Regions from separate parts of the Paenibacillus sp. GCM10023252 genome, predicted to be linked through region 3. Evidence: predicted binding sites of a transcription regulator. Region 3 holds the regulator's gene; each other region holds the start of a gene.

Region 1 (4,216 bases), on a different contig from region 3:
GATTATCTCGATTCTGCTGAACAACTTCCCGTTCAACTTCATCGACTTCCGCTTCGACTTAGTGTCGGCTTGGGCTGCCGCGCTCATTACGGTGTATTCCGGTATCGATTACTTCGTGAAGAACAAGCATCTGATTCCGGTGGAGTAACCATTCAAAGCCGTCTTAGCAGGTGTTGGCAGGTATAGAATGATGAGACATCTTTCTGCTTCCGCAGGAGGATGTTTTTGCCTTCAAGGCCGCTAGTATGCGGCTTCCTTGACTGGCGTGGTGCACTCAATCAACGCGAGGCTGTTAGTATAGGACAAGCTTACCTGGAATACTATACGTTGGCATGCTAATGGAGGAGATGGTGGAATGAAGGCAGAGATTATAGCAGTCGGCACGGAGCTGCTGCTTGGCCAGATTGTGAATACGAACGCTCAATATCTGTCCCAAGGACTAGCGGAGCTTGGAATCGATGTATACTTCCAGACGGTCGTAGGAGATAATTCGCACCGGCTCCGACATGCTATTGAGACGGCAAGGGGACGAGCGGATCTGCTGATCTTCACTGGCGGTCTCGGACCTACACAGGACGACCTGACCAAGGACGTACTCGCAGCCGATCTTGGCCTTGGCCTCTACATTCATGGGCCTTCCATGGAGAAGATTGCTCATGTCTTCTCATCGCGAGGCTTACATATGGTCGAGAGCAACAAGAAGCAGGCGCTCATGATTGAGGGGAGCGACCCTCTGGATAATACGGCAGGACTTGCTGTTGGCAATGCCCTGAAGGTTGCTGAGACAGCTTATGTGCTGCTTCCAGGACCTCCGCGAGAGATGAAGCCCATGTTCGATGGTCCCGTTAAGGAATGGCTGCGTAAGCTGTTAGGCGATGAGAAGCCGCTCTACTCCCGTCTGTTGAAGTTCGCTGGCATTGGTGAGTCAACGCTCGAGGATAAGCTGTTGGATCTCATAGAAGCGCAGACCGACCCTACAATAGCTCCTTATGCCAAGGAGGGAGAGGTAGCCATACGGGTATCTACGAAGGCCGCTTCCCTGACGGAGGCTAATGTGCGGATCGATGCAACGGTGTCAGCCATTCAGGCAAGAGTCGGTGACCATCTCTATGCCGAAGAGAACATTCCGCTGGAGGAAGCGGTCGTCCGGTTGCTGCGGGCAGGACAGCAGAAGCTTGCGAGCGCGGAGAGCTGCAGTGGCGGACTATTCTCCGAGTTGATTACGAATGTTCCGGGCAGCAGCGGGGAGTATATCGGAGGCGTTGTCACCTATACGAACCAGATGAAGCATGTCATGCTGGGTATACCCATGTCGCAGCTCGAAGGCGAGGATGCGCCTGGTGCAATCAGTGAGTCTACAGCGGCGCTCATGGCTGAGCGGATTCGCGAGATGACGAATAGCGACTATGGCGTATCGCTGACAGGTGTTGCAGGTCCAGCGGAGTCGGAGGGGAAGCCGGTAGGGCTTGTCTACTTCGCCATAGCCCAGCGAGGCAAGGCAACCATCGTGCATACGACTCATCTAAGCGGGAACCGCAGCATGATTCGGCTTAGAGCGGTCAAGGCTGTGCTGTATCGACTGTGGCAGGCCATCCGCGAGCAGGAGCATCTGCAGCAGAGTTAGTGTGTGAGGTGTGTGAGGACTCAGCATGGTTCACTTTATTCCGCATAATAGCTTGTCAACTCGACACATTGTCGGTATAATAGCACTAATCAACGGAAGAACCGTGGCGAAGAATTTACTTTGCTGCGGTTTTTTTTGTTCTCATACACCCTCCGGAGGGGTCAACAGCCACAAAAAAACGAATGTATGTTCGAAAAAAGGCTTGGCAAGCGTTCGTAAAAAGGGTATCATTAGATTATAAATGGAGAAGAGGATGTGGGTTAATTGTCGGATCGTCGCGCTGCATTAGATATGGCATTGCGCCAAATCGAAAAACAATTTGGTAAAGGCTCCATTATGAAGTTAGGTGAAGCAGCAGGAATGCAAGTGGAGACCGTATCCAGCGGTGCGCTTGCTTTAGATATCGCTCTTGGCATTGGCGGATTCCCGAAGGGAAGAATTATTGAAGTGTACGGACCGGAATCATCCGGTAAGACGACAGTGGCTCTTCATGCGATTGCTGAAGTTCAGCGAGTCGGCGGACAAGCAGCCTTCATCGATGCTGAGCATGCGCTGGACCCATTGTACGCTCGCGCACTTGGCGTCAACATCGACGAGCTTCTGCTGTCACAGCCTGACACGGGCGAGCAAGCGCTGGAGATTGCTGAAGCGCTCGTTCGAAGCGGTGCCGTTGACATTATTGTTGTAGATTCTGTCGCTGCACTAGTTCCTAAGGCTGAGATCGAAGGCGATATGGGGGATTCCCACGTCGGATTGCAAGCTCGGCTTATGTCTCAAGCACTACGCAAGCTGTCCGGTGCAATTAGCAAGTCGAAGACGATTGCTATCTTCATTAACCAGCTTCGTGAGAAGGTCGGTGTCATGTTCGGTAACCCTGAGACGACGCCAGGCGGCCGCGCATTGAAGTTCTACTCCAGTGTTCGACTTGATGTTCGCCGGATTGAGACGCTGAAGCAAGGTAATGACATGGTTGGTAACCGGACTCGGATTAAGGTCGTCAAGAACAAGGTAGCGCCTCCGTTCAAGCAAGCTGAGGTTGATATCATGTACGGTGAAGGCATCTCGAAGGAAGGCAGCATCGTCGATATCGGCGTCGAGATGGACATCGTTCAGAAGAGCGGAGCATGGTTCTCCTACAATGGCGAGCGTCTTGGCCAAGGCCGTGAGAATGCGAAGCAATTCTTGAAGGATCATAAGGATATCTCGTCCGTCATAGAGAATCAGATTCGGGAAGCTACGAATATGCAGGCTGCAGCCGCCACAGCTGCTGCTGTCTCAACCGATGATGACGATGACTTCGATGAGTCTGAACTAGATTAAGGTAGCCATAGAGACTGTCACGTGAATGCTCATTCACGCAGACAGTCTCTATGCTATTATGATGGACTTCTCTCTGATGTAAGAGGTTAGAAGTCAAGTCATTGGGAAGAGAGGATACGGTGCAGTGAATAAGGAACTCCACAACAGTGAGTCAACGGATGACAGCAATACGAGCTATTCGATTACTTCAGTTGAACAGGATCGCAAGGAGCGCCGCAGATACCATATCTATGTGGACGGCGCTGCTGAACCGATGCTGTCCGTGCACGAAGATATTCTTATTAAGTTCCGTCTGCTTAAGGGGCAGTCCTTCACCAGCGATGAGCTCCAGCACATTACGAAGGAAGATAAGCGCTATCGCTCCTATGCAATGGCTTGCACCTATCTGGGGCTGAAGAGCAGAACGAAGAAGCAGATTGAGCAGTATTTGCAGCGCAAGGAATTTGAGGCGGAGGAGATTAGTTATACGCTCGAACGTTTAGAACGAGAGCGTATAGTAGATGATGAAGAATATGCCAAGCAATTCGCGGCTCAGCGCCTTCGTCTAGGTCAGAAGGGGCGAAGATGGATTAAGCAGGAGCTGCAGCAGCGAGGGATTGACCAAGGAACAGCTGCTGAAGCGGCTAATGAGCTGGACTGGGAAGCGGAGCTTGCAGCAGCTGAACAAGCCGCTGAGAAAAAATGGCGTACGCTAAAAGGCGAAAATTTCGAACGCCGGAGGAAGCTTATGGGTTTTCTAATGCGCAGAGGATTCCCCGGAGATATCACTAAGGAAGCTATTAAGAAGGTTGCCGCAGGCACTATTGACGATATGGAAGATGATGATGATGGGCAAATGCTTGACAATTGATTTTGCCAAAAGATAAAATGAGGGAGTATTCCTTCTTTTTGAATCAATTTTCCTTCCAAAAATTGATCCAAATCGATTTTATTCGTCAAATTTCTTAGCTAGTCGTTGAAGCGGTATAGAAACCGGCTAAAAAACAACAAAATATCATCCCAAGGTTGCCTTGGTGCATGCAACGAGGAGGTGAACAAGATGCCTGATATGATTTGGATCTTGATCTGTCTCGTTGTTGGCGCAATTTTCTTTGCCGCTGGTTATTTCCTGCGAAAGTCTATCGCCGAAGCCAAAATCTCAAGCGCTGAGCAAGCTGCAACCGTCATTGTAGATAATGCGAAGAAGGAAGCGGAGGCTCAGAAGAAGGAAACCGTGCTGGAAGCGAAAGACGAAGTCCATAAACTCCGTTCGGAAGCTGAAAAAGACATTCG
Region 2 (4,216 bases), on a different contig from region 3:
CGCTGCCGGGACGACATTGTGGCTGCTCTAGTCCAAGTGTTCAAGCCTAAGGGAATCTATGAGCGCAGTGATGTCGGCGTGCGTCGTCTGGAAGGGCTGGAGGAGAGAACGGGCGTGCTGTACGGGGATTGCCCTGGCATTATCGAGATCGAAGAGAATGGCCTGCACCTTGAGGTGGATATTGCGCTTGGGCAGAAGACTGGATATTTCTACGATCAGCGTGAGAATAGAGCGTCTATTGAGCCGCTCATGACAGGATGGGGAGCGCGCAGCGGCATTCAGGTCGAGGAGCAGCCAACTGGTCAGCGCTTGCCTGTCAATGCGAATGGCAAGATCGTGACCTTCCCTTATTGGGACGGGGCTACTGTGCTGGAATGCTTCGCACATACTGGAAGCTTCACGCTGCACGCATGCAAATACGGGGCGAAGAGGGTTACTTGCCTTGATGTATCGGAGCATGCCATTGAGACAGCCCGCCGTAATGTGGAGCGCAATGGCTTCAGCGATCGAGTTGAATTCGTGGTGGCTGACGCCTTCGATTACCTGAGGACACAGTCGAAGGGACTGGAAGAGAGGGTGCAGCGAAGCAAGGCTGGAGTGGATACGTCGAAGCCTCTGTCAGCTGTAGGACGGACATGGGACGTAGTGATTCTCGATCCGCCCGCCTTCGCCAAGACGAAGAATGCTGTAGCCGGGGCTTGCCGGGGTTATAAGGATATTAACTTGCAGGGACTGAAGCTTGTGAACGAGGGAGGATATCTCGTCACCGCCTCATGCTCCTACCATATGCGGCCTGAGCTGTTCCTCGAGACGATACAGGAGGCTGCAGCCGATGCCGGCAAGCTCCTTCGCCTAGTGGAATGGCGTACGGCTGGCAAGGATCACCCGCAGCTGCTCGGTGTGAGTGAAGGCCATTACTTGAAGTTCGCGATATTCGAAGTGCGAAGCCGTATGTAAGAGGTGCAAGGAGAAGAAGCTCCTTATTCCGATAAGAATAGGGAGCTTCTTCTCATAAAACCTACCTGAAATATATGAATTAATAAATATATCATATTGTGAAGATTAAATGCAACAAAAAGCTTGAAATATATATAAAGGTAAGGTATTCTACTAGAGGAAGAAAAATGAAAGAAAAACACTAAAGAAAGGAGTGAGTACATTCATGGAAAACATGAGCATGAAGATGATGATGGCCATGTGTATGGAAGAGATGATGTGCAAGATGAACAACATGAAGATGATGATGGACGGCATGATGGAGATGAACAACATGGACATGGATATGGATATGATGATGTCCAAGATGCAGCAATGTGATGAGATGATGACGATGATGATGGGTATGATGCGTGAGATGAAGCAAACAGCGATGTAAGACTGTTCCCTCTTCGACTCAATCTAGCCATTGAATCGAAGGATATCTGCAGAGCAGAGAGACTGCATGCAGCCGTTATTCATATGGCAGAGCCGTGAACGGCATGCCGCCCTTACGTACAATCCGGCAAAGCGGACATCCGCATGCGGGTTTTTTTTGTATATAATGACATTCTATCGTTCATTCCCGTTAATCTTGCTTGAAATGGCTACTCTTAGCATCTTGAGCTCCCACACCGCTTCCTGAAGATGATGAACGTCGTTCAGGTGTTCGGAAGACTTAATCTGGTTATATAGCTCCAGCATTCTTCGGTTAATGAGATCGAAGCTCTGCCATAACGCATTCCGGCGAATGCTCCGCAATTCTTCCTCAATCATGCTGCCACTGGACTTCAGCTTCAGAAGAATATCCTCCTGCCACTGCTCGTCACCGCTCTGAACGGCGTAGTTATATAGGTCCAAGTAATCATTCATCCATTGCTCTGTGAAGAAGCGGGCATTTGTCATGGCACTGTCTCCATTTCCGTCTATATACCAAGTATTATACTTGGAATTTAGGTAATTGCAATAGCCTTTTTTTAAGCTCTGATGGTAAATATAAATATAGAACATATGTTTGTTTTTCGGTGAAAAATATAGAGCAGTGTGATAGAATAATAGAATCATCGCAACGGAAAGGCAGGGGAGTCCCTGATGTCGCTTCAATTCGTGCTCGGCCGTTCAGGCACAGGCAAATCTACTTATATATCGGAACAGATAAGAGCTGAGCTCATGGCTCGTCCTGATGGCCCTCCACTTATCATGCTGGTTCCGGAGCAGGCTACATTCCAGACGGAGTATGCTCTCCTGCAGGATGGCAGGCTGGGAGGGACCATTCGCGCGCAAGCCTTGAGCTTCCGAAGATTAGCCTTCCGGGTCATGCAGGAGACGGGGGGCACATCCTTGGTTCCAATTGGCGATAACGGCAAGAGTATGCTGCTGTATAAGCTGGTCCACCGTCTGCGGGACAATCTGCTGCTGTTCCAGAATGGAGCAGAGCAGCCGGGCTTCATAGCAAGACTTGAGGAGCTGTTGACGGAATGGAAGAGATATGGAATACAATCAGCTACTCTCCCAGCAATTGGGGCGGCATCTGCTGACGGGCATGTCTCTTCCCTGCTCGGGAGCAAGCTTCATGACCTGAGGCTAATCTATGAGCATGTAGAGCAAGAACTGAACGGACTATATATAGATTCGGAAGATTACTTGACTTATCTGACTTCGGGCTTCGGAATCGCTCCATCTATGAAGAGAGCTAGAATCTGGATCGACGGCTTCAACGGCTTCACTCCGAAGGAGTACGAAGCGCTCGAAGCTCTCATCGCTTCCGCAGCTGAAGTTACCGTTGCCTTAACGCTGGACCGGCCGTATGATCAGGGTCTTACACCTCATGAGCTGGAGCTGTATCACCCGACGGCCTCCACTTATATTACGCTGACAGAGCTCGCTGAGAAGACTGGAGCGGAGCTGCTGGAACCAATTATATTAGGCAACTGCATTCCTCCAAGGTATGAGCATTCACCAATGTTAGCCCATCTGGAGCGTCATTACGGAACTCGAACAGCTATGTCTAATCCAGTACTTGATCCTCATCTGCACGATTGTGGACTATCCTTGCATGCCGCAGCGAATCGCCGGGCAGAGGTGGAGGGCGCAGCGAGAGATATGCTCAGGAGGGTGCGCGAAGATGGACTTCGCTGGCGGGATATGGCTGTCATGGTTAGGAATGCAGAGGATTATACGGACTACATAGCGTCTGTATTCACGGAATATAACATTCCTTATTTCCTTGATCAGAAGAAGAGTGCGGTTCATCATCCGCTCGTGGAATTCATCCGTTCTGCCTTGGAGACCGTGCTGCATGGCTGGCACTATGAGGCGGTATTCCGCTGCATTAAGACAGAGCTATTATTCCCGCTGGATGCCAGCCTGCCGCGTGAATTGTTCGACCGGTTAGAGAACTATGTCCTTGCGGCTGGAATAGACGGCTGGAAGTGGCTGGACAAGAAGCGCTGGCAGCCCTTCTCCGTTCAATCTCTTGAAGATGAAGGGGACGAAGGGACTGTCAGCAGAGAGTCTGGGCGCGAGTATGAAGAGATGATGGCAGCGCGAGAGGCTATCGTTCCTCCGCTTAACCGATTCGGACAGGCGCTTGCCGGAGCAGGAACTGTGCGGCATATGTGCGAGGCGCTATACCGGTTGCTGGATCAATCGAATGCAGCTAGCCGTCTAGAGCGCTGGAGCCGTGATGACCTCGCAGCTGGCCAGCCGGAGCGTGCGAGAAGCCATCGTCTGCTATGGGACGGTGTGATGCTCCTGCTTGACCAGCTCGTAGAGATGACTGGCGATGAAGCGATGACACCAGAGCTGTTCGCCGGGATGGTAGAGACAGGTCTAGAGAGTCTGAAGTTGGCCTCTGTGCCTCCCGCGCTAGATCAAGTGCTTATAGGGAGTATGGATCGGACTCGCTCCGGGCAGCTCGCAGCTTGTTATATTCTGGGAGCTAATGACGGCATTCTGCCTATGCGGGTGAAGGAAGACGGGATTCTGACCGAAGGGGAGAGGGAGCAGCTAGCTGAGCAAGGAATCATGATGGCTCCTGGCGTAAGGAGAAGGCTGCTGGATGAACGGTTCCTTATCTACAAGGCAGTGACCTCGCCAAGCCGCCACCTATGGATGAGCTGGGCACTTGCAGACGAAGAAGGGAAGAGTCTTCACCCCTCTGAAGTGGTTAGGCAGCTTAGACAGCTGTTCCCTGGGCTTACACCGAGCACGCTTGCGGGGGAGCCTGTTCCGAAGATGC
Region 3 (4,216 bases):
CATCCTAAGTGGGGGGACAGCAGGACGGATCTTATCCAAGCGGTGCGATTCGGCAGTGCTGAGCAGCTCATCACCTTCGTTCAAGGCATTCAGCAAGCGTCAGCTGTAGATTCTCACGTCGTACCGGAGCCATGGGACATGCCGGGCTACGAGAATCCTGTCATCATGGCGGCAGGTACGTTCATTCAAGGAGGCAGTCTGGAGCTGTCTGCGGATGCACCTATACGTGAGCCGTATATTGCATATATGCAGGGTGGACTGACCTATGCACACGCGAAGCTCGGCGTACTTACTTCCTTAACGAGGTTAATGGAACGCGGATTATTGTGACCAAACCTTACACAACTTGACACGTATTTGGTAGGGCGTTAATATAGACGTATAACTAGGTATGTGGAAGGTTGTGCGACATGGGTGACGAGATACGCAGAAATATGGCGCTATTTCCAATCGGGATCGTAATGAAGCTGACGGACTTAACCGCCCGCCAGATTCGATACTACGAGCAGCATGAATTAATCGTACCTGCTCGAACAGCGGGTAATCAACGGCTCTTCTCCTTCAATGATGTAGAGCGACTATTAGAGATCAAGGCCTTAATTGAGAAGGGCGTTAATATCGCCGGCATCAAGCAGGTTATGAACCCAGTCTCCAAGGAATCTGAGGAAGCGACGATTCTAAGCGAACAGTCTGAGGTGAAGCGACGCGAGCTCTCAGATCAGCAGCTGCATCGCTTGCTGAAGCAGCAATTACTGGATAAGCGCCCTGGCGGTAAGGCTTCACTGATACAGGGTCAGCTGTCCAGGTTCCTTCACAAGCGTTAACACTAGATTCAACAGCTCGTAATCGCGATATTAGGATAAGGAGATGAATACATGAGCTACACAAAAGAAGACATTACCCGTATTGCGGAGGAGCAGAATGTACGCTTCATCCGCCTTCAATTCACTGACTTACTAGGTACAATCAAGAACGTAGAGATTCCTGTTAGCCAGCTTCAGAAGGCTCTCGACAATAAGATGATGTTCGATGGCTCTTCCATTGAAGGTTATGTTCGTATCGAAGAATCTGACATGTACTTATACCCAGATCTGGATACTTGGGTCGTATTCCCATGGGTTGCCCAAGACCGCGTAGCTCGCCTAATCTGTGACATCTACATGCCAGACGGCACGCCGTTCGCTGGAGATCCTCGCGGTATTCTGAAGCGTGCGCTGAAGGAAGCGGAAGAGATGGGTTACACCGCGATGAATGTTGGACCTGAACCGGAGTTTTTCCTGTTCAAGACCGACGAGCGTGGAGAGCCTACGACTGAGCTGAACGATCAAGGCGGTTACTTCGATCTAGCTCCAGTTGACATGGGTGAGAATTGCCGTCGTGAGATCGTGATTACACTTGAGGAGATGGGCTTCGAGATTGAAGCTTCTCACCACGAAGTAGCTCCTGGACAGCATGAGATCGACTTCAAGTATGCGGATGCCATTCGCGCTGCGGATCAGATTCAGACCTTCAAGCTGGTCGTGAAGACGATTGCCAGACAGCATGGACTGCATGCGACATTCATGCCTAAGCCTCTGTTCGGAGTGAACGGTTCAGGTATGCACTGTCACCAGTCGCTGTTCCAGGGCAGCACGAATTCCTTCTATGATGAGAAGGACAAGCTGGGCCTGAGTGCAACCGCACGTTACTACATGGCCGGTATTCTGCGTCATGCGCGTGCGATGGCAGCCATCACGAATCCGACAATCAACTCTTACAAGCGGCTCGTCCCGGGCTATGAAGCTCCTTGCTATGTAGCTTGGTCCGCAAGCAATCGTTCACCGATGATTCGTATTCCAGCTTCCCGCGGTCTCAGCACACGTGTCGAGGTTCGTAACCCGGATCCGGCAGCTAACCCGTATCTTGCTCTTGCTGTCATGTTGAAGGCAGGTCTGGACGGCATTCAGAACAAGCTTCAGCTGCCTGCTCCAACAGACCGTAACATCTACATCATGACGGAAGAGGAGCGCATTGACTCCGGTATCCCGAGCTTGCCGCTTGACCTGAAGGAAGCACTCGACGAGCTGCTCCGCAGTGAAGTAATCTGCGACGCATTGGGCGACCACGCGCTTGCTCACTTCTATGAGCTGAAGGAGATCGAGTGGGATATGTACCGCACCCAGGTTCACCAATGGGAACGCGATCAGTATCTGACTCTGTACTAGAACATGTTGAACAGCCTTACCAAGGTTTCCGGACCTTGGTAAGGCTGTTTTTTGTGCAATGTGCTAAAAGTGAAACGAAGGGGCAGCGATATAAATCGCTGCCCCTTCGTTATGTACTTCAATTAGTGAATGTCTCTGAATAGGCCGATGACCTTGCCTAGGATGGTCACATTATTGAGCCGGATAGGCTCCATTGTGGCATTCTCGGGTTGAAGGCGGATATGATCACGTTCCTTGTAGAAGGTCTTGACCGTTGCTTCGTCTTCCTCAGTCATAGCAACAACGATATCGCCGTTGTTGGCAGTCTGCTGCTGTCTCACAATGACATAGTCCCCATTGTGAATACCGGCTTCAATCATACTCTCACCGATAACGCTAAGGATGAAGACGTCGTTGTCACCAACGAAGTGAGAAGGAAGCGGGAAATACTCTTCAATGTTCTCAGTAGCAGTAATCGGAACGCCGGCCGTTACCTTACCTACAATTGGTACCTTCGCCACAGATAATGAGATAATGGCATCTACGCCTTCTTGGTCAAGAATCTCAATAGCACGAGGCTTGGTTGGGTCGCGACGTATTAAGCCCTTCTTCTCTAGACGGTCTAAATGGCCGTGTACGGTTGAGCTGGACGCTAAGCCGACTGCTTCACCAATCTCTCGGACAGAGGGGGGATAACCCTTGTCTCGAACTTCGTTCTTGATAAATTCAAGAATTGTTTGTTGACGGTTGGATATCTTCGACACCGCAATCACTCCATTGTATGTTTGAAGGAATTATAGCACAGAACCGGAGTTCGTACAAACATAAGTTCTTGAAAACAAAGGTTCGTATTTTAGTATTGACCACAAACATGCGTTCGTGTTATTGTTGTATTAACAAAACAGAACAAACGTTTGGGGTGTGGGATATTATGATAATGAATCCAACGACGTATACAAGCATACATAATCGCAATCATTCTATGAGAAAGAAAACTCATCTTCAGCTTACGATAAGCTTAATGCGCAAGCATAGCTTGAAGATTTTGACTTCAATAGTAGTCTCCATTATCTTATTCACTGGGTTCGCGTTAATCGGAACAAACGCATCTAGTACCCAGTTAGCTCCAGCGGGTGCTGGAGAGCAGACCATTATTGTAGTGGGAGGCGATACCCTCTGGAGTATTGCTTCCAACTATATAGAGGAAGGCGACATCAGAAGAACTGTCTATTCCATCAAGAAGCGGAACAATCTAGATTCCACTGTATTACAACCAGGACAGACATTAATCATCCCTTAGATCCAGGTAAGCAGAATTGCTGGAGCTGGCCAGGTTGATAGGGTTACTCTTTTGCTCATAACACTTTAGTTACCAAGCTGCTGCACGGCATAGAAGGGTTGGAAGGATAGGCAACTATCTTTTTAACCCTTTTTTTTGTTCTTGCTGCTGGCCCGTAATCTTGACAATGATAAGCGGGAAATGTCAAAGTAGAGTAGGTATCTAAATGTTAGTGCAGCGAGAGGAGAGAATCAGCATGATTGAACAGTTGATTGCGCGTATTAATGAACTGTCGCGTAAACATAAAGCAACCGGATTGACCCATGAAGAGTTAGTCGAGAGAGACGAGCTTCGCAAGAAGTACCTCGCCAACTTCAAGAGTAACTTCAGACAGCAGCTTGATTCTATTAAATACACGGATGAGGATGATTCAGTAAAACATTAGCGGCATTCAGGAGGGAACCATAACGATGCATTATCGATTATTGGGACGAAGCGGACTAGCTGTATCTGAGTTATGTCTAGGTACGATGACGTTCGGCAATTCTACTAGCGAACAGGATTCAACAGAGATGATCCATCGCTTCCTGGATCGGGGAGGCAACTTCCTTGATACTGCGGATGTCTACGTCCAAGGACGATCCGAGCAGATTGTGGGACAAGCGATTAAGAACCGCAGGTCTGAGGTCGTTCTGGCTACGAAGGTCAGAATGACCACCTCCCCTGATATGAATGGAGTGGGTCTGTCCCGCAA

Evidence for each region. Region 3 encodes LexA, which represses DNA repair genes until DNA is damaged. Its sites were predicted from a motif close to CGAACATATGTTCG; they were not measured.
Region 1: recA (recombinase RecA) is a predicted target of LexA. The motif match lies at 1,804-1,817, and genes of this name have one in related genera.
Region 2: addB (helicase-exonuclease AddAB subunit AddB) is a predicted target of LexA. The motif match lies at 1,980-1,993, and genes of this name have one in related genera.

Annotation. Positions count from the first base shown of each region.
Region 1 is NZ_JBHSHW010000001.1:164,963-169,178, reverse strand. It holds gene pgsA (CDP-diacylglycerol--glycerol-3-phosphate 3-phosphatidyltransferase) at 1-148, shown strand, start outside; gene ACFO9Q_RS00810 (competence/damage-inducible protein A) at 356-1,624, shown strand; gene recA (recombinase RecA) at 1,889-2,944, shown strand; gene ACFO9Q_RS00800 (regulatory protein RecX) at 3,069-3,794, shown strand; gene rny (ribonuclease Y) at 3,984-4,216, shown strand, end outside.
Region 2 is NZ_JBHSHW010000029.1:187,711-191,926, reverse strand. It holds gene ACFO9Q_RS17205 (class I SAM-dependent rRNA methyltransferase) at 1-957, shown strand, start outside; gene ACFO9Q_RS17200 (hypothetical protein) at 1,163-1,375, shown strand; gene ACFO9Q_RS17195 (hypothetical protein) at 1,549-1,881, opposite strand; gene addB (helicase-exonuclease AddAB subunit AddB) at 2,068-4,216, shown strand, end outside.
Region 3 is NZ_JBHSHW010000021.1:400,559-404,774, forward strand. It holds gene ACFO9Q_RS12865 (aminotransferase class I/II-fold pyridoxal phosphate-dependent enzyme) at 1-330, shown strand, start outside; gene ACFO9Q_RS12870 (MerR family transcriptional regulator) at 411-824, shown strand; gene glnA (type I glutamate--ammonia ligase) at 876-2,204, shown strand; gene lexA (transcriptional repressor LexA) at 2,327-2,947, opposite strand; gene ACFO9Q_RS12890 (DUF896 domain-containing protein) at 3,719-3,907, shown strand; gene ACFO9Q_RS12895 (aldo/keto reductase) at 3,933-4,216, shown strand, end outside.